Regions from separate parts of the Lactobacillus amylovorus DSM 20531 genome, predicted to be linked through region 2. Evidence: a T-box and tRNA genes for the amino acid it is inferred to sense, from the RefSeq annotation. Region 2 holds a T-box; the other holds one or more tRNA genes.

Region 1 (10,959 bases), 990 kb from region 2:
CTAAGCACGTTGGCGACTACAGCGTTTATGCCCGTGTTTCTCCAGAACACAAGGTAAGAATCGTTAAGGCATGGCAAGCAAACAACAAGATCGTTGCCATGACCGGTGACGGTGTTAATGATGCCCCAAGTTTGAAGCAAGCCGACATTGGTATCGGTATGGGGATCACTGGTACTGAAGTATCAAAGGGTGCCAGTGATATGGTCTTAGCCGATGATAACTTCGCTACGATTGTTGAAGCTGTTAAGCAAGGCCGTAAAGTCTTTAGTAACATTCAAAAAGCTATTTTGTACTTGATGAGTTGTAACGTTGGTGAAGTTTTGACAGTCTTCATGATGACCATGCTTGGCTGGGACATTTTGGCTCCAGTGCAACTGCTTTGGATCAACTTGGTAACTGATACTTTGCCAGCTATTGCCTTAGGTGTTGAACCAGTTGAAGACGGGATTATGAAACGTAAGCCTCGTGGTAAGAATTCTAACTTCTTCAGCGGCGGTGTAGCTAGCTCCATTATTTACCAAGGTGTTTTGGAAGGTATCTTAGTTTTAGGTGCTTACCAAATTGGCCTTCATGTTGGTCCGCACGTAGGTAATGTTGCTATGAAACATGGGGATGCCTTGACCATGGCCTTCCTTACTTTGGGACTGATTCAGTTATTCCACGCAATTAACTCTAAGTTCATTCACCAATCAATTTTCAGAAAGCACACATTTGCCAACAAGTGGTTCAACGGTGCGATTATTATCTCAGCCTTGATTATGGTTGCTGTTGAATTGCCATTCATGACTAAGTTCTTCGACGTAACTGAACTTGACGGTGATCAATGGCTAGTAATTCTAGTTGCTGGTATCTGCATGATCTTAATTGTCGAAATCGTCAAATTTGTTCAAAGAAGAATGGGAAAAGAATAAAGTTTGGCAAAAATAGAGAAAAAAGCTTGAGTTTGCTCAAGCTTTTTTATTATGCTTAAAAGTAAGATTATTTTAAGGAAGTTTATGTTAATGAAAAGTTTTTTATTTCGTCTTTATTTAGCGTGGATGAAGTTTCTAAGCAGATTTACTACGATGGAAGACAATACGGTTGTGGTTTTAAACGGTTCGGGTCGTTCTGGCTCAAACGGTTATGCTTTTTACAAATGGCTCTTAGTTAACCACCCTGAATTTAACACTACGTTGGTAGAGCCATGGCCATCATCTCACCTTAAGTGGCAAACTTGGCAAAAGATCGGGGCAGCGCGTTACGTAGTCACTACGCACCAGCCTTTTAAGGTACGCAAGCACCAGATCAATGTGCAATTGTGGCATGGCGTACCTTTGAAAAGAATGGGCATCATGGCCAACAATACCAAGTACCGTGACAACAAGCGTAATGAAAAGTTGTGGCATAAGAATGCGGATATCGTTGCTTCAAGTTCTGATTTATACGAGACCTTGATGAGTGCCTGCATGGCAATTGAAACTAAGAAGTACCAAAAAATTGGTTTTCCTAGATTGGACTTGTTAGATTCGCCAGTAATTTCTAAAAAGCAACTCTTGCAAGACTTGTTTGATACTGAAGATGAGCAAGCACAAATCGGCATCTACATGCCAACCTTTAGATACGAGCTTGAAGATAAAACCATCATGGACAAGATCAAGGAAGGCAACTTCTTTGCCTTTGAAGATTTTGATGGTAAAAAGTTAAATGAAGAGCTCAAGAAGCGTCATCAATATTTGATTGTAAAATTGCATCCCTACGAAATGCGCCTATTTAGTGCATTCAAAAGTAGCTATTCCAACATTGCCTTTTTAAACAACGATTACTTGTTTGAACATGACTACGACTTGTACGAACTGCTCGGTGACACCGACTTTTTGATGACTGACTTCTCATCAATTTACTTCGACTACTTGCACTTGAACAAGCCAATCGTGTTCGTTACCAACTTCCTTAAGCAATATGAAAAAACACGTGGCCTATTGATGGGACCATACAGTGAAATTACGCCAGGAATTAGCGTAAATTCAGAACAAGAATTGATTGATAATCTTGATCATTTGGATAACCAGCAAATTGCTAACCGTAGGCTTTACTGGCTGCATTTGACCAGCCAAGTGAAGGGCCCATATTGCGAAAAAGTCTTTAAATATATGACGCAGGAATATAGAGGGTAGAATATGCGCAAAACGTTTTTAAATATTCTTTATAACGCGATCTATCAGATTTTCATTGTTTTGGTCCCGTTGATTACGGTGCCATATTTGTCTAGAGTCTTAGGGCCAAAAACTTATGGGATCTACAGTAGTGTTAACAACACTGTGCAGTTTTTGATGATTTTTTGTATCCTGTCAGTTTCTTATGTAGGGATGCGAACGATTTCGCGTACGCGGACTTATGGTACGCCGGAAGAATTGACTAGAGCCTTTTGGGGCTTGTGGTACTTTCAAGGTATTGCCGGTTTAATTACGATTGCCATTACCGTTTTTGTAACGACCGTTTTTCATGTACAATACTGGTTCTACATTTTACTCATGGTGCCATATTTGATCTCAGCGCAGGTCGATATCTCTTGGTTCTTCCAAGGGCTAGCCGACTTCGGCCGCGTTGTTTTGAAAAATACGGCAGTAAAGCTGGTCAGTGTAGTTTTGATTTTGCTTTGGGTAAAATCACCAGCTGACTTGTGGAAGTATTTACTGATCATGTCAGTGTCAACGATGCTGGGGTCATTTGTCTTTTGGCTTGACATTTACCGTTACGTGGGTAACCCTGTGGCTCATTTTTACAAATTCAAGAAAACCGCAATCGCAATCGGTACGTTGATGATCCCGCAAATTGCGACGCAGATTTATACGTCGTTGGATAAGCCAATATTGGGCCTTTTTTCTAGTTCAACGCAAGTATCTTTCTATGACAACTCGCAGCGCATCTCAAACATGATCTTGGGCGTGATCACCAGTATTTCCCTGGTTATCATGCCTAAGATGGCTAGTGAAGGTAAAGAAGCCCAAAAGGTCGTCATGAAAAAGTCGCTTGAAGCAACCGTCATGCTCGGTACTTTGTTTGCCGTGATCATTATGGCTAATACCAAGCAATTCGTACCGTTCTTCTTTGGCAATAAGTATATTCCGATGACACCGCTGATGTTTTGGTTTACTTTAACCATCATCATGATTCCAACCGGTGGTGTCTTTGCTAACCAATTTGCCTTGGCCAATCGCCGCGATAAGGACTATGCTTTTCCTGTAGTCATTGGGGCTATTTTAGAAATTATCTTAAGTTATCTACTTGATCGTCATTACGGCGCTATGGGTGCCATGATCGCTATCTTAATTACGGAAGCCGTAGTTTTGGTCTTGCGTTTGTGGGTAGTACGCGATGGTTACAAATTTACTTACGTCTTTCACGATGTACCCAAGTATATATTGATTGCTATTATTACCTTAGCTGTTGGGATGTTCATGCCTAACTTTATTTCGTCAGCCTTTTTCAACATGGCAGTTAAATCAATCATCATGTTTGTCATTTACGTGGCCTTGATGTTCTTATTAAAGCTGGACTTCAACGAAGATATTATTAAGCTAGTCAAAAATTTCTTTAAACGAGGTTAAAAATGATTCCAAAAATGATTCATTATGTTTGGGTCGGGCATAATCCGAAGAGCAAGATCATCCAAGAATGTATTGCGACTTGGAAAAAGAATTTGCCTGATTTTAAATTTGTGGAATGGAACGAAGACAACTTTGATATGCATGAAAATAAATATATTGAACAGGCATATCAAGCTAAAAAATGGGCCTTTGTGTCCGACTATATTCGTGCCAAAGCTATTTATGAACAGGGCGGCATTTATTTGGATACTGATGTGCGTGTAGTGTGCGACTTAACGCCGCTGTTAAATGATCGTGCGTTTATCGGCTTTGAAAATAATGACTACTTGTCTGCCGCAATTTTTGGCGCAGAAAAGGGCCATCCTTTCATGCAGGACATTTTGGACTACTATAAGGACCGCAACTTTGAATACGACGTCAACAATCAAATGGCTGGGGTCAACAGTGTTTCTGTGACCGACATGTTGATTGATAAATATGGTTTAAAGATTGGTAATAAGGAGCAAATGTTAAAAGAGGACATCCACGTTTATCCTGATGGCGTTTTGTGCAATCCATCGGCGGATTCTAAGAGCATTCACTTGTTTACAGGAACTTGGATGAACGGCAAGCACTCTTTTAAGCATAAGATCGTGACGGATTTGAAGCGCCACATTAATACGCCAAAAGGTGCCGGTTTATATGCGAAGTGGATTCGATGAGACAAGAAGAATTACAAAAATTAACAGAACAAATTTCAAGGGACTATTTTCATCGTCCCTTTTTGCATATGGTGAAAATTAATCACCGGATGAGAACAACGGGTGGCCGCTATCATTTAGATGACCATCATATTGAAATTAATGCGCATTTTTTAGAAGCAAAAAATCAAAAATATTTGGTGGGCATTATTAAACATGAACTGTGTCACTACCATCTGCATTTAATGGGGCTAGGCTACCAGCATAAAGATCGCGATTTTAAAATTCTGCTTAATAGGGTAGGTGGCAGTCGCTACGCACCTGATATTGGTTTAAGACGCCGGAAAAAATATAAATATCTTTATGTCTGTGAAAACTGCGGGCTAAAATATCCACGCATGCGCAGAATAAATACGATCCGCTATAGGTGTGGCAAATGCAAGGGGCGCTTGCGTTTAGCGCGTACTTTTTAAAGAAAATAATAAATAAAATTAAATTATTTTCGAAATTTACTTGCACATCACTCGAATTTAGTCTATTATAGTTACTGTTCCGCGGGCGTGGCGGAATGGCAGACGCGCAAGACTAAGGATCTTGTGATCGCTTTAGATCGTGGAAGTTCGAGTCTTCTCGCCCGCACAAATTAAGAAGTCGCAGTGAGCGACTTCTTTTTTTTATATATTTTTCGGGTATACTTTAATTAATGGATTAAAGGAATTGGAATTATGGCAAAAAAGCGTAAATCAAGAATACCAAAAAGTGTAAAGTTAGTTGTTCGCGTATTTATTATTTTGTTTGTGTTGCTGATTGCCTTCGTGGGCTTTCGTTACTACAGACGCTATGCAATTCAATCTGAGCAGATCAGACAAGCGCAGTTGCAGCGCCAGCAAGAACAGGCAAAATTACTTAAACAAAGAAAAGCTTTTATTAAAAAGATCGGGCCAATTGCGCGTGAGGTCGACAAGTCTTATGATCTTTTGCCAAGTATCACGATTGCTCAGGCCTGCCTTGAAAGTAACTATGGCCAAAGCGATTTATCGCAAAAGTACAACAACTTATTCGGCGTTAAGGGGACTAACCCGAATACTTCGGCCGTGATGACGACAAAAGAATACGTTAAGGACAAGTGGGTAACTGTGAAGGCGCGTTTCCAAATATACGACTCATACGAGGCTTCTATTCGTGCCCATGCTAGATTATTCCAAAACGGGACAACGTGGAACCACGACCAATATAAGCACGTTTTAGCGTCAAAGGATTATAAGACGCAGGCCAAGGCTTTGGTTACCGATGGCTACGCAACCGATCCGGATTATGCTGACAAATTGATTAATTTAATTGAACAATTTGACCTCGAAAAATATGATAAGTAAATCTTTAAAGCAACGAATGTTCGTTGCTTTTTTGGTATAATGTTTAAGTTGCATTAATGAATTATTTTTTGTGAAGGAGACAATAATGAGCGAAAAATCTATCTTAGCTGGTTTGAATCCGCAACAAAAGAAAGCTGTCGAGACGACCGAAGGTCCGCTTTTGGTTGTTGCTGGCGCGGGTTCAGGCAAAACTTCTGTCTTGACAAGGCGTATTGCTTACTTAGTTGAAGAAAATCAAGTGGCACCATGGAATATTTTGGCCATTACCTTCACTAACAAAGCCGCAACTGAAATGCGTGAACGTGAACAAAAGTTGCTTGGCCCAGCTGCCGAGAATATTTGGATGTCAACTTTCCATGCCCTCTGCGTCAGAATTTTGCGTAGGGATGCGGAAAAGATTGGCTACAGCCACAACTTTTCAATTGCGGACTCAGCTGAACAATTGACTTTGGTGAAGCACATCGAAAAGGACTTGAACATTAATCCTAAGATGTACGACCCACGTGGCGTTTTAGCTGCAATTTCTAACGGTAAGAACGACTTGCTTGATCCAGAAGCATTTGAAACTACTGCTTCTTCACCTTTTGAAAAGATGGCGGCCAAGATCTACAAGGAATACCAAAGAAGATTGCGCAGAGATCAAATCATGGATTTTGACGATTTGATCATGCAGACCTTGGTTTTGTTTAAAAAAGATCCAGAAACGCTGCATTATTACCAAAACAAGTTCCGCTATATTTTGGTTGACGAATACCAGGATACTAACGAAGCACAATACCAATTGTGTCATGCTTTGGCTGCCCAATATAAGAATATCTGCGTTGTTGGGGATGCTGATCAGTCAATTTACGGCTGGCGTGGCGCTAATATGGAAAACATCATGAACTTTGAGCATGATTACCAAAAAGATGGCGTAAGAACCGTCAAGCTAGAACAAAATTACCGTTCAACTGGCCACATTTTGTCTGCCGCTAACTCAGTGATTAAGAACAACCAAAACCGCAAGGACAAGAACTTGTGGACTGATCAAGGCGAAGGACAAAAGGTTACTTACTACCAAGCTCAAAGCGGCGATGATGAAGCGCACTACATTATTTCCAAGATCCAAGAAGAAGTTAAGGACAAGCACCGTTCTTACAAGGATTTTGCCATTCTTTATCGAACTAACGCCCAATCGCGTACAGTCGAAGAAGCTTTTGTTAAGTCAAACATTCCTTACCAAATTGTTGGTGGTCACAAGTTCTACGACAGAAAAGAAATTAAGGATGTCATGGCTTATTTGAAGTTGGTGGCTAACCCTGCCGATACGATGAGCATGAACCGCATCATCAATACGCCTAAGCGTGGAATTGGTGCTGCAACTGTGGATAGGTTGTTAACATTTGCTGATGACAACCACTACACCGTTTTAGATGCGATGGACCATGTGGCAGAAAGTCCAATTAGTACGCGAGCTGCTAAGAAGTTGAGCGACTTTGGCGCAAAGCTGAGGGATGCGATTGCTTATGCGCAAACTAGTAGCGTTACCGGTTTAACCGAAAAAATCTTAGAAGACTTTGATTATACTGATGCTTTAAAGGCTGAAAATACCATTGAATCTGAGACACGTCTTGAGAACTTGGACGAATTCTTATCTGTAACCAAACGTTTTGACGATCATTACGAACCTGAAGAAGACGATTCTAATCCACTAAGCGACTTCTTAGCTGAAGTATCACTTTTAAGCGACCAAGACGATTTAGACGAAGACGATAACCAAGTAGCCTTGATGACTTTGCACGCTGCTAAGGGTCTAGAATTCCCAGTTGTCTTCTTGATCGGCATGGAAGATGGCCTCTTCCCATTGCAAAGATCAATGATGGACGATAATGAATTAGAAGAAGAGCGACGTTTGGCTTATGTTGGTATTACCCGTGCCAAGCAAGAACTGTTCTTAACTAATGCCTACTCACGTATGATGTACGGCAGAATGCAGAACAATCCGCCTTCAAGATTTTTGGATGAAATTGATTCTAAGGACCTTCATAAAGAAGAAAATGAAAAGCTCGAAGGCAGTTTTATCAAGTCCAGCTTTGCGGCTACTTCTGCTCCTTTTGCTAGAAAGGCAGAACGTGCTCGTGCCACAGTTTATACTGCTAAAAAAGCCAGCGGTGCTGTCGGTGCCGAAAAGAAGGGCTGGAGCGTTGGTGATCAAGTAGAACACAAAGCTTGGGGCCGCGGCGTAGTAACCAAGGTCAATGGCACTGGCGAAGACATGGAACTTGATATTGCCTTTCCAGGTAAGGGCATTAAGAGACTTTTGGCTGCGTTTGCGCCAATTAAGAAGGTATAATTGGAATAAATGAGATTTTAATCAGGAGGGCAAAAATGGCAGAAATTACTCTTGATGAAGCCAAAAAAGAGGCTGCTTCACTTAGAACCCAATTGAATGAATGGGCCGATGCATACTACTCAAAAGATGCACCTGAAGTTGAAGATAATGTCTATGATCAAAGCTATAATCGTTTGCTTGAACTCGAAAAAGAGTTCCCAGAGATAGTCACACCCGATTCAATTACGCAAAGAGTTGGTGGACAAATTGACAACGATTTTACTAAAGTTGAGCACCCGATTCCTATGCTTTCAATGGGGGATGTCTTTTCAAAAGAAGAATTGAAAGAATTTGACCAACGGATGCAAAAATTGGTTGGCCACCCCGTTGAATACAACGTCGAATTAAAGATCGATGGTTTGTCATTATCGCTTGAATATGAAAACGGTAAGTTAGTTCGTGCTTCGACTCGTGGTAACGGTTATGTAGGTGAAGATGTAACGGCTAACGCGCATTACATTGCCGACATTCCGCAAACTTTGCCAGAGCCTTTGACTACGGAAGTGCGTGGCGAATGTTACATGGGCAAGGAAGCCTTTGCCAAGCTTAACGAAGAGCGTGAAGAACAAGGTTTGAGCGTTTTTGCCAATCCACGTAACGCTGCAGCCGGTTCGCTTCGTCAGCTTGACCCTAAGGTAACGAAGAAGCGTCAACTGAGCACCTTTATCTATACTTGGGTTAATCCACCAGAAGGTATTACTAGCCAGCACCAAGCCATTGAGCGCATGCACGAATTAGGTTTTCACACTAATGAAACCGGTCGAAAATTAGCTACGCTTGATGAGATCTTTGACTTTATTGATGAATATACGGCTAAGCGTAACAGTTTGACCTATGGCATCGATGGGATCGTATTGAAGATTGATGATTTAAACATTGAACAAGAATTGGGTAATACCGTAAAAGTGCCACGTTGGGAAATTGCTTATAAGTTCCCACCAGAAGAACAAGAGACAATTGTCCGCGACATCGTTTGGACGGTTGGCCGTACCGGTGTAGTAACGCCAACTGCTGTGATGGATCCCGTTCAACTTGCTGGTACAACTGTTGCTAGAGCTTCGCTGCACAACCCTGACTATTTAAATGAAAAGGGCGTTCGCATTGGCGATACGGTTAAATTGCACAAGGCCGGCGACATCATTCCAGAAATCTCTGAAGTTGTTTTAGCAAAGCGTCCAGCAGATTCAGAGCCTTACAAGATTCCTGATACTTGTCCATCATGTGGTCAAAAACTGGTTCACTTAGAAGACGAAGTAGCTCTTCGCTGCATTAACCCATCTTGTCCAGCCCAAGTAGAAGAAGGAATTACCCACTTTGCATCGCGTCCTGCGATGAATATTGCCGGCTTAGGTCCTAAGATCGTTAAACAGTTAATTGCCAAGGATTTGGTGCACAACGTTGCCGATCTTTACCACTTAACTGCCGATGATTTGGCCGAGCTTGATCACTTTAAGGAAAAATCGATCAATAATTTGCTTACTGCAATTGATAATTCCAAGTCAAATTCAGTAGAATTGTTAATTACAGGCCTTGGAATTGATCACGTTGGAGCAAAAGCAGCCCGTTTAATCGCCCAAAAATTTAAAAATCTGTCAAAGATTATGGCTCAAGGGGTGCAAGATATTGCTTCAATAGATACAATAGGCATGACGATTGCCGAATCGATGACTACGTATTTTGCTCAGCCTGAAGTGCAAAAGCTGATTGAAGAATTGCGCGAAAGTGGTTTGAACATGGATTACCTCGGTGAAGATGAAGAAGCTGCACCTGATAACCCATTCAAAGATAAAACAGTTGTATTAACTGGAAAATTAGAGCATTATACAAGAAGTGAATTTACCAAGAAGTTGCAAGCCTTAGGTGCTAAGGTTACCGGCTCAGTTTCTAAGAAGACCAATTATGTAATTTATGGTAAGGATGCCGGATCTAAGTACAATAAGGCCGAGCAACTGGGAATTCCGCTTTTAACCGAAGAAGAAGCAATCGCACAAATTGAATAAAGGGACAATTATTGTGAAAAAATATTTGCAGATTATGGCTTTGGCTGGGGTGATGATTACCCTAAGTGGCTGTGGCAGACTAAAGGACTCAAGTTTAGCCAACAATGCGACAACTACTTCTACAACTAAGAGAAAAAGTTATCAAACAACTAATACGGGTAATAGCGGCTACAGCGTTTTGTTAAAGAACGGCCGCTACGTTACTAGTCCTATTTCTGGTTTGACTGCTACTGATAACGACAACTCAGTAGATACGCGTGAACTTGAACGTGGTTTGATTCAAATTTCTAAGAATCAATTTTCAACTAACCAATACGTTTTCCAAGAAGGTCAGTATTTGGATTCTTCAACGGTTACCGATTGGCTAACCAGAAAATCAAAATCTAATCCCCAGGGCTTGAACCCTGTTAATAACGGCAAGACCGGTACTGATACCAGAAATCCAATTTATTTGGAAGAAATTATTGAACAAGATTACTTGACCGGTTCCGGTTCTAAGTATTCAATTGGTGGTATGAGTTTGGGTCTGGCCATGAATTCCGTTGACTACTTCCAAAAGAAGCGGAATGGTGCAGAATTCCAAACCGATATTTCAAGAGCTGAACAACGCGCACAAGGCGAGAAGATGGCTAATGAAATCGTCGCTCGTTTGCGTAAAAAGAAGGCTTTGAAGAATATTCCAATTACCGTTGGTTTGTTCTCAAAGACCGGAAAAGACTCATTAGTTGGCGGAACTTACTTCGCTTACGGGACAGCGGCGTCTAATAGTAGTAGAATAACTAAATGGAAATCCGTGTCGGAAAAAATGCAGATTTTACCGACAACTGGTAATGAAAAGGCAATTAATAGCAACGACGCATCGCACTTTAATGATTTCAAGACGTCTATTCAAAATTATTTCCCTAATATTAGTGGGGTAACGGCAACTTTGCGTTATGATAATGGCAA
Region 2 (10,959 bases):
AAAGCAGACTAGGTCGTAAATATTTGCCACCGTTATCTGCCATTTGCAATAAAGCAGTTTGCAGGCTCTTGTGTGGTGTCTTGATGGTCTTCTGAATGAATTGGTTGACCTCTTCAAGCTCACTGGCGATCAGAGGATATTTTTTCCATGGTTTAGAATTATTCATTGATGAGGTTCCTTAACTAAATAAAACTATAATTATTATAAATAATTAGACATCTTTGAGAGGAAGTGTCTTGATGTCAATAAGTACATTTTTAGAATTGGTAGAAATCAAGGCGAAACCGGCTAGCGTGATGCCGTTCTCGCTGGGATTATGTTTCAGTGCATATTATTATCATTCCATTAACTGGGGCGTATCAATTGTCTTCTTCATTGCCATGTTTATGTTCAATATGGTAGTAGATATGTTGGATAATTATAATGACTATTATCACGCAGATAGTAAATCTTACCAACAAAAAACTAACATTATTGGTCGAGAAAATATCGATCCTAAGTTAGTCAGAAATCTGATTATCAGCATGACACTAATTTCAGCTGCTATCGGAATTTGGCTAGCTTCACAAACCGGTTGGGCAGTTCTATGGATGGGTCTCTTCTGTTACTTTATTGGTTTTGGTTATTCATCTGGTCCACACCCGATTTCAAGTTTGCCCTTAGGTGAGTTAGCTTCAGGCTTTACTATGGGCTTTATGATTGTACTGCTGAGCGTTTATCTGAATGCTTATCAGGTCTTTGCTTGGAACTGGCTTAGTGTTGGCCAAGTCTTCTTGTTGGCTCTAGCTGACGAGTTATGGATTTCTAATTTAATGCTAGCCAACAACATCTGTGATGCGCAAGAAGATGAAGACAATCATCGCAAGACAATCGTACACTTCATTGGTAAAAAAGCCGCATTGACTGCTTACAGTATGAAAAATGTTTTGGCATTTTTAGTCATCATTGTTTTACCATTTTTGAAAATTGCACCAGTCACTGTCTGGTTAACAGTTTTAATTGTACCGTTTGTTTATAAGCAAAACAAATTACTGTTACAAAAACAGGTAAAAACTGAAACGTTTATTTGTGCAGTCAAAACGCTATTAGTAGGTGCTTTAACTTATTCAATTACTTACATCATTGGCGTTTTGCTTTAGCTAGAAATCGAGGATTATTATGAAAACAATCGTTGTTTTAGGTGCAGGGTATGCAGGTTTGAAAACTGTTATCGCTTTACAAAAGAAATTGCACAAAGAAGTAAAAATTATCCTAGTTGATCAAAATCCATACCACTACGAAACCATGCGACTCTATGAGGTTGCTTCAGGCAGTTATCCATATACGAGAATGTCTTATCAGTTAAGTGATGTGCTTGATAAAGATATGACTGAATTAATTGTCGATCGAGTAGAAAAGATCAACATCAAAGAAAAGAACGTTGAATTAAAGAATCATGCACCGCTTAGCTATGACTATTTGGTAGTTGGCTTAGGCTGGGTCTTAAACGATATGGGCATTCAAGGTGCTAAAGAAAATGCTTTGCCAATGAGCAATGTTAAGGAAGCACAAGCAATTCGTGATCATATTTATGCAGAAATGAAAGCATATCGTGAGGATAAAGATAAAAAGCATTTGTCAATTGTGATCTGCGGTGCTGGCTTTCAAGCAATCGAATTAGCAGGTGCCTTAGCCGAAGCACGTCCACGCTTTGCCAAAATGGCCGGAGCAGATGCTAAGGACATTACGATCAAGATGCTGGATGGTTCGCCAGCTCTTTTGCCAATGTTCCAAGGTAAGCTCTTAGATTATGCACTGGGTTTAGTTAAGAAAAATAGTATTGAAATTATTAATCCAGCCTTTGTGCAAGGAGTTTCAGATCATTCCGTTTTATATAAAATGAAAGATTCTGATGAAATCAAGGAAATCCCAGCAGGTACTAGAATTTGGATGATGGGCTTCAGCGGCAGCCCTGTGATTGAGGCATCAGGCTTTAAGAATCGTCGTGGCAGAGTAATGGTCAGCGATCATTTAACTGCTCCTGAAAGTGATGATATTTACCTTCTGGGGGATGTTTCCAGCGTTATGGTCCCTGGTAAAAAGTGGCCATGGCCAAATACAGCTCAAATGGCTCTTTCAATGGCAAACTATGCTGCTAAGGATATTAGAAGCCGCATAAACGGCCAAGCAAGACCTTCAAAGTACGTTTACCATGATTTAGGTGTAGTTGTAGCAGTGGGTGAAACTAAGGCTGCAGGTAAGGCAATGGGCCACGGATACAAAGGATATATGGCTTCAGCTTTGAAGAAAATAATCATTGATAAGTCATTGATGGAAACTGGTGGTTTAAAGGAAACATTATCAGTTGGTCGTTTTGACTTGTATCATTAAAAGAAAAACGAATGCAAAAAAATAAGCATCAGTTGATGCTTATTTTTTATCGCTTATTTTCGTTTGTGCTCCATCATTTTTGGCTCAATGTAGAAGTGGTACAAGAATGAATAACCAAGTAAGACAAAGGTGATTCCTTCGATCCAACCACCAAACACATCTGATGGGTAGTGAACGTGAACGAAGATTCTAGTGTAGCCAATCAAGATTGGAAATAGTGCCCAAATGATGATCAACAATGTTTTCCAGAATTTGCTTTTCACGAGCAAAATAGTCAAAATAATTAAAACTCCAAACAGTGCTGCACTACCAACTGAGTGACCAGATGGGAAACTGTAGCCATCCGCATAAACCAGGTGGTGGACAATTGGACGATGCCGTTGAACGGCATGTTTGATGATCCAGTTGTAAGCGTTAGCGCAGATCATTATCCCCGCCGTGAAAAACGCGTAGGCGTATTGCTTAAAGACGATTAAAATGATGAATAAAATAATAGTTTCAATCGTGATTACGTTGGTGTTACCTAAATTGGTAAAAGTTTTGGCAAAAGCAACGTTAGCCGGATTTGTGTTGCAAACCATACTAATTACTGCGTTGTCAAAACTATGGATAAATTGTGAGCTTGATGAAACTAAAATCGCCCACGCAGCATAGATGACCACAAAAATAGCACCTGGGATTAAGGTGTCTCTTGGTGGATTTTTTGTATTAATCAAAAAGTGCACCCCTCTTGTAATTTTTAGCATTTGTGGTAAATTATAATCATTATCTATAAGAAAATAAAGGTCAGGAAGTATTAGTAAGGATATTTTTTCAGAGAGAGGCTGGTTGCTGCGAAGCCTTAGAATAAAATTACGAACTCGTCCTGGTATAAGAACCTATCGTTGCCATCCGCGTTAAGGAGCAAATTAAGTGTCACATTATGTGAAACTTAGGTGGTACCGCGATTATTTCGTCCTATGATTTAGTTCATAGGGCTTTTTATTTTGCAAAGGAGTAAATGATTTGTATAACCACAAAGTAGTTGAAAAGAAATGGCAAGATTATTGGGCAAAGCACGATACTTTTAAGACAGGTACTGATCCCAATAAGAAGAATTATTATGCATTGGATATGTTCCCATTCCCATCTGGTAAGGGACTTCACGTTGGTCACCCAGAAGGATACACTGCAACTGATATTGTTTCTAGAATGAAGCGTGCACAAGGCTACAACGTGCTTCACCCAATGGGTTGGGATGCATTTGGTTTGCCAACTGAACAATACGCTTTAAAGACTGGTGAAGATCCAGAAGTTGTTACTAAGAACAACATTGCTAACTTCAAGCGTCAATTGAACAAGTTAGGTTTCTCGTATGACTGGGACCGTGAAGTTACCACTTCAGACCCTAACTACTACAAGTGGACTCAATGGGTCTTTGAACAAATGTACAAGAAGGGCCTCGCATATGAAGCCGAAGTTCCAGTTAACTGGTCACCAGATTTAGGTACTGTTGTTGCAAACGAAGAAGTTATCGATGGTAAGACTGAACGTGGTGGTTACCCAGTTTACCGTAAGAACATGCGTCAATGGATGCTTAAGATGACTGCATATGCAGACCGTCTTTTGGAAGACCTTGATGGCTTGGACTGGCCAGAACCAGTTAAGGAAATGCAAAGAAACTGGATCGGCCGTTCAGTTGGTGCTCAAGTAACCTTCAAGATTAAGGGCAGCGACAAGACCTTCGATATCTTTACTACTCGTCCTGATACTTTATTCGGTTGTTCATACACTGTTCTTGCTCCAGAAAACAAGTTGGTACAAGAAATTACTACTGATGCACACAGAGACGAAGTTAATGCCTACATCAAGAAGATTGAATCAAAATCAGACCTTGAAAGAACTGACTTGAACAAGAACAAGACTGGTGTCTTTACTGGTGCTTACGCAATTAATCCAGTAAACGGCAAGGAAGTTCCAATCTGGATTTCAGACTATGTTTTAGCAAGCTACGGTACAGGTGCCGTAATGGCAGTTCCTGCCCACGATGATCGTGACTACGCTTTTGCTACCAAGTTTGGTTTACCAATTAATCCAGTACTTAAAGGCGGCGACATTACTAAGGAAGCCTTCACTGAGGATGGTCCACACATTAATTCAGAATTCTTAAACGGCTTAAACATTGAAGACGCTAAGAAGAAGATGGTTGACTGGCTTGAAGACCACAACTGTGGTGAAAAGAAGGTTAACTACAAGCTTCGTGACTGGGACTTCTCTCGTCAACGTTACTGGGGTGAACCAATTCCAGTTATTCACTGGGAAGATGGTGAAACTACTCTTGTTCCTGAAGACCAATTGCCACTTCGTTTGCCACATGCAACTGACATTAAGCCATCAGGTACTCCAGAAAGTCCATTAGCTAACTTGACTGACTGGGTAAATGTAGTTGATAAAAACGGTAGAAAAGGTAAGCGTGAAACTAACACTATGCCTAACTGGGCAGGTTCAAGCTGGTACTACCTTCGTTATGTTGACCCACACAATGATAAAGAATTAGCTGACTATGACTTACTTAAGCAATGGCTTCCAGTTGATCTTTACATTGGTGGTGCAGAACACGCCGTTCGTCACCTTCTTTATGCAAGATTCTGGCACAAGGTTCTTTACGACTTGGGTGTTGTTCCAACCAAGGAACCATTCCAACGCTTGTACAACCAAGGTTTGATTTTGAAGAACCACGAAAAGATGTCTAAGTCTAAGGGGAACGTTGTTAACCCAGATGACGTGATCGATGAATACGGTGCAGACTCACTTAGAATGTACGAAATGTTCATGGGACCACTTGATGCATCAATCGACTGGGACGACAATGGTCCAGCTTCAACTAAGAAGTTCTTAGACCGTGTATGGCGTCTATTCGTTAACGACCTTGACCTTAAGGCAATTCCTCAAGAACGCATTGTTGATAAGAACGATGGCGAACTTGATAAGGTTTACGCCGAAACTGTTAAGAAGGTAACTGAAGACTTTGATGCACTTCATTTCAACACTGCTATTTCTCAAATGATGGTCTTCATCAATGCTGCACAAAAGGCTAAGACTATTCCACGGGAATACGCAGAAGGCTTCGTTAAGCTTTTGGCGCCAGTTGCTCCACACATGATGGAAGAAATTTGGCAAATATTTGGTCATGATGAATCAATTACTTACGCTAAGTGGCCAACTTACGATCCAGCTAAGTTAGTTGAATCAACTGTTGAAATCATGGTTCAAGTCAACGGTAAGCTTCGTGGCAAGTTCCAAGCAGCTAAGGATGCTGACAGAAACGACGTTCAAAAACAAGCTATGGCACTTCCACACGTTCAAAAATTCTTAGAAGGCAAGGACGTTAAGAAAGTTATCGTCGTACCAAACAAGATCGTTAACATCGTAGCTAAATAAGTTAAGTTTTTCCTAAAAGAACAATAAGTTTTATACTTATCGCTTAAATTGCGTGATAATTAATTAGTTAATACTTCTTATTAGGGAAAATTCATGGAAGAAGAAAATAACTTAAATAGCAAAGATACACAAAATACGTTTCTAAAAGGCTCCGCATGGATGACCTTTGGTTCGATTGCTTCAAGAATTCTAGGTGCGCTATATATCATTCCATGGTATGCATGGATGGGTGCATATGGGAATATTGCTAATGCGTTGACGGCTCGAAGTTATAATATCTATACCATTTTTATTCTGATTTCGACTGCTGGAATTCCCGGTGCAATTGCCAAGCAGGTAGCCAAGTACAATGCGCTAAACGAATATGGTATTGGACGTAAACTATTTCATAGAGGATTAGTCCTAATGGCAATCCTAGGTGTCGTATCGGCCGCGATTATGTATTTTGTCTCGCCGCTTTTGGCGTCAAATGGGAGTCAAAGCGATCCGAGACAGGTTGCGGTTATGCGTAGCTTGTCTTATGCCATTTTGATTATTCCGATTTTGAGTATCATGCGTGGATATTTCCAGGGTTACGCGGATATGATGCCGAGTGCCATGTCGCAATTTGTGGAGCAGTTTGCGCGTGTGGTATGGATGCTGTTAACTGCCTTTGTAATTATGCAAGTGCAGCATGGTTCATATGTCCACGCAGTTATTCAATCTAATTTAGCTGCCGCAATTGGTGCCGCATTTGGTATCGGCTTGCTTGTCTGGTTCTTATTTTCAAGAAGAAAGCAGCTAGATAGCTTAGTTGCTCATTCCAATAATCGTCTGCGAGTTTCAACCACACAATTATTTGTGGAAATTATTGAACAGGCTATTCCATTTATCATTATTGATTCAGGAATTACCTTGTTCTCATTGGTTGACCAATATACTTTCCACCCAATGATTGCTGGTTTGGTTCACGCTAGCTCAGATACAATTGAAGACTGGTACGCACTGTTTGGTTTGAATGCTAACAAGTTAATTATGATTATCGTTTCTTTGGCTAGTGCGATGGCGGTAACTGCAATTCCGCTTTTATCAGCAGCGCATACAAGGGGCGACTTCAGAAGCATTTCTAGACAGATTGCGAATACGATGGACTTGTTCTTATTCGTAATGATTCCAGCCGCATTTGGGATGGCAGCTATTAGTAGACCAATTTATACCGTCTTTTATGGTCCAGATCCACTTGGTAGTAAAGTGCTTTACTTATCTTCATTTACTGCAATTAGCTTGGGTTTGTTCACGGTATTAATGGCAATTTTGCAAGGTTTATCAGAAAATGGCCTGGCTATTAAATATTTAGTCTTAGGTTTAATTCTAAAAGGGATCTTGCAGTTCCCAATGATCTTTTTATTCAAGATCTACGGACCACTAGTTGCTACTAATCTTGGTTTATTAGTAATTGTGCTTTTATCACTTAAACACTTGGAAGTACAATATGATTTCAATTTGAATAGAACCAGCCGCAGATTAATCGGAATCACTGCATTTTCAATCGGGATGTTCTTGATTGTTAAATTGGTAGAAATGGGTTTAGGCAAGTTCTTGAATCCAGATCATAGAATTACGGCTCTGATTTTAGTAATTTTATCTGTTAGTGTCGGTATTGCCTTTTATGGCTTTGCTGCATTGAAGACGGATTTAGCCCAAAAGATTATGGGTAGTCGAATCGAAAATATTTTGGTTAAGTTTCACATCCATGGTTAAAATTGAATAAGACAAAAACAACCAATGTCGTCATTCAGACATTGGTTGTTTTTTGTTACATTTAAGGGTTTTAAACAATGTGCAAAAATTATTCTAGGAGTGTTGCATTTGTAATGATAGCTAATCTGGAGTAATTGCAGTTAAAACAAAGACCCCAATTAGTTCAAGTGCTAAAAAAGTAATTCCAATAGTGGCTGTCATAATAAGCCATCTCCTTATCTGGAGAATAAACATCATAATGTTTATTCCAATTCATATTATCCTTTACACCATTTACTTTAACATAGAATTCATTATAATAAAAGCGCTTTCATAAAAAGAGTGAGAAAAAAGCCGATTTAATTTAAATCGACTTTAGTGCCCCTGCCAAGGACCTTTATTATAACATTTACTATAAGCAAAAGTTATAACTAACTAGTAATTATAAATATTTCTCAATTCCTTCTTTTGAGAATAGAATATTAATTGAAATAAATGATAAGCAATCAATAAAGAAAAGAAGGATAATAATATGGCTAAGAATGAAGAAGAAGTAAAGAATACTCCATTTGGTTTTGGTACATCAAACGATGCATACGCAAAGTATTTCACCGGTAAAAGTTACTTAAACCCACTTGCAACCAAAGCTAACTGCAACATTGCAAATGTTAACTTTGAACCAGGCTGTATTAACAAGTGGCATGAACACACAGTTCCACAAATCTTAGTTTGTGTTGCTGGTGAAGGCTGGGTACAAGAAGAGGGGAAGCCAGCTCACAAGATGACCCCAGGTGACGTTTACATTGTTTCACCAAACACTAGACACTGGCATGGTGCAGCTAAAGATTCATGGTTCTCACACCTTTCAATCATGGCTGATACTGACAAGGCTAAGACTACTTGGTACGAAGATGTAGCCCCAGACTACTACAACAACTTAAAGTAAAAACACTTTGATATTTAAAAACCACAGAGTTGAAAAATCGACTCTGTGGTTTTTTTATGCTGTTTTACCAATTGCTCTGAAAATATTAAATCCACTAACAAGAATGATGAATCCGCAGGCCAAGATCAAAACTGTTTCGTCAGAATTATCAAGCAAAATACCAGCTGCAATTGAACTAATCGGTCCACCAATAGAGGTACTAGTGCGAATAGTGGTTAAAACACGTCCAAGTACTTCGTCATTTGAGGTAATTTGAATCATTGACTCAGCTAAAATATTATGAATGCTTGTCATCAAACCAAATAGAAAAATCAGTCCCATGAAGATGAGCCAACTATTACTGAAGAAGATCATCGAAATTAAGGGAATAGCACTACTTAGCCAGGTAAAACCAATAGTTTTTATTCGTACAGTTAATTTACCTGCAATAGTTGCACCGATGATAAAACCAAGCATGAAGCAGATGTAGAACATACTATAGAAGCTGGCTTTACCGCTTCTTTGGGCGATTCGTGGCAATAAGATTGTCATTGCTGGCGTTACAAATGAGTACAGGATTGAAGACCAAAAATAATGATTTAGAAATTGGTTATTTTTGATAAACTTATAGCCACTAAAAATTTGCTTATAGTATTTGGGCTTTGCCTCTTGTGGTACTCTGTTTTTAACTTCTTTTAAAGCATAGAACAAAAATACAAGACTGATTAAACTTAGCAAACTACAAATTAACATTACATTGGCGGAAATCAACCAGGTTAATAAAAGACCTGAAAATACTGTTCCAGCAATGTTTACGAACTGATCGATACTGCTAACTTTTGAGATTAGATTATTTAACTCTTGCTCATCAGCTACCGTTTCCTTTAAAATTGCTCGATCCGCTGGATTAAAGAATTCATCACAGATGGAGACTACACCTGCGCAAATTAACGCTAAAATGTAACTTTTACTGAACTGATAAACTGCAGCGGTTGTGGCAAATAAGAAAACTGTTTGTACGAGCATTGAGTAATAGCTAGTTTTCTTAAATGAATAGCGATCGATAATTGGACCATAAAAGATGGAAAGGGCAGCTGTGGTGGAAAAGATGGCTTCGGCGATTCCCACAACAAAGGAACTTTTGGTGGATGTTTGTAGCCACCAGATGAAGACCATGCTGAAAAGTGAATTGGCTATGCCGCCAACGGCACGTGAGATAAAATAGGATTTTTTGTTTAACATAGGCTTTTACTTTATCATCATTTTGTCGAAAGTATCATATCCACACCAAGAATATGGATTGTTTCTGATGATTTTATCTATTTTTTTAAATACATGTGTAGATTCATCAATAATATTTTGTCGATTTTGAATTTCAGATGGATAAATCGGATCTTCAAAAGTGATCTTAATTTTATATTTTTCTGTCATTTCAGTATGTAATATTATAATTGGAACCTGCATTTTGTTGCTTACCCATGAACTACCTAATGGCATTGAGACATCCTTACCTAATAATTTTACAGTATGTTGTGGTCCTAAGCCCATTGAAATTTCTGGTGGGATTGCTACCACTTTGCCTTGGCTAATATCTTTTAATGCTTTTCTTAATATTAACGGATATGGAACACCGTAATTGTCAACTATATAATTATACTCAATGTTCTTAACAGTAGGAGTGTATAACTTATTGATTTTTTCTATCTTTTTTAAAGATGTTTCTAATCCATATAAAGAACAAATTATATTTTTATTTATTAAGGAAATGTAATTCGTTAATATTTGATATAAATCATTATGTAAAGGATTAAGTACAACTGCACCGTATTTTTTTATAGAATCTAAATAGACTTTTTCATTAATAATTTCGACATTATCTTTTATAAAATCTGGAGAATAAAAATGAAATAGGTGAAAGCCATAGTATACAGGAGTATTATAAAAATCTCTTGTAAAATATTTCTCAATAATTTCAATTTTCCTTTCTGAACTTGAATTGATATTCGTTAAAAGAATATTATCAATTAGTTTTTTATACAGTTGTATGTTCTTGACTATTTCTTGATTTACAGATTCTTCTCTGATTTTTTTGAAAACCTGTAATTGTTTGTCATAGTCAGTATATTCTTTTAATAAACCTTGATAAAATTTATAATCTTTAATTAAGGAATCGAAAATAAAAGCTTGTTTAATCATATATTAGTTTCCCTTTTTACAAATAGGACAATAATCTTTTTTATTAATTGTCAACGTAATCCACTTGATTTTTAAAGTAAGAAAATCAATTATTCCTATCTTATTAGTTAAAATAGGATTCAATTCTTTGCATAAAACATTTATAACTTCTTGAGCATGAATAGAAGCAATGAAATTAGCCAGAGTGCTTGTAACACCTGCTTGTGAATCATGATTTAAAACAGGCACGTAATTTTTGATTTCACTACCGTATGATAAATTAGCGCAATTCCAGCAAATAGTTTTCCCTGGAATCGTAGTGAGACCTAAACTTATAGTTCTTCCTCTGT

What was found. The T-box of region 2 lies ahead of leuS (leucine--tRNA ligase). A T-box ahead of a tRNA ligase gene usually reads a tRNA of that ligase, here a tRNA-Leu.
Region 1: it has a tRNA-Leu gene. The T-box ahead of leuS (leucine--tRNA ligase) is inferred to sense a tRNA for this amino acid. The anticodon was not compared.

The regions. Positions count from the first base shown of each region.
Region 1 is NZ_CP017706.1:1,619,266-1,630,224, forward strand. It holds gene LA20531_RS08340 (calcium-translocating P-type ATPase, PMCA-type) at 1-911, shown strand, start outside; gene LA20531_RS08345 (CDP-glycerol glycerophosphotransferase family protein) at 1,002-2,153, shown strand; gene LA20531_RS08350 (oligosaccharide flippase family protein) at 2,157-3,587, shown strand; gene LA20531_RS08355 (glycosyltransferase family 32 protein) at 3,590-4,288, shown strand; gene LA20531_RS08360 (SprT family protein) at 4,285-4,740, shown strand; tRNA gene LA20531_RS08365 (tRNA-Leu) at 4,822-4,906, shown strand; gene LA20531_RS08370 (glycoside hydrolase family 73 protein) at 4,993-5,640, shown strand; gene pcrA (DNA helicase PcrA) at 5,726-7,972, shown strand; gene ligA (NAD-dependent DNA ligase LigA) at 8,008-10,011, shown strand; gene LA20531_RS08385 (CamS family sex pheromone protein) at 10,025-10,959, shown strand, end outside.
Region 2 is NZ_CP017706.1:633,084-644,042, reverse strand. It holds gene LA20531_RS03280 (polyprenyl synthetase family protein) at 1-166, opposite strand, end outside; gene LA20531_RS03275 (prenyltransferase) at 240-1,139, shown strand; gene LA20531_RS03270 (NAD(P)/FAD-dependent oxidoreductase) at 1,159-2,370, shown strand; gene LA20531_RS03265 (phosphatase PAP2 family protein) at 2,424-3,086, opposite strand; T-box leader at 3,150-3,333, shown strand; gene leuS (leucine--tRNA ligase) at 3,376-5,790, shown strand; gene LA20531_RS03255 (putative polysaccharide biosynthesis protein) at 5,884-7,530, shown strand; gene LA20531_RS03250 (cupin domain-containing protein) at 8,042-8,455, shown strand; gene LA20531_RS03245 (MFS transporter) at 8,510-9,676, opposite strand; gene LA20531_RS11545 (lysophospholipid acyltransferase family protein) at 9,683-10,630, opposite strand; gene LA20531_RS03235 (HesA/MoeB/ThiF family protein) at 10,634-10,959, opposite strand, start outside.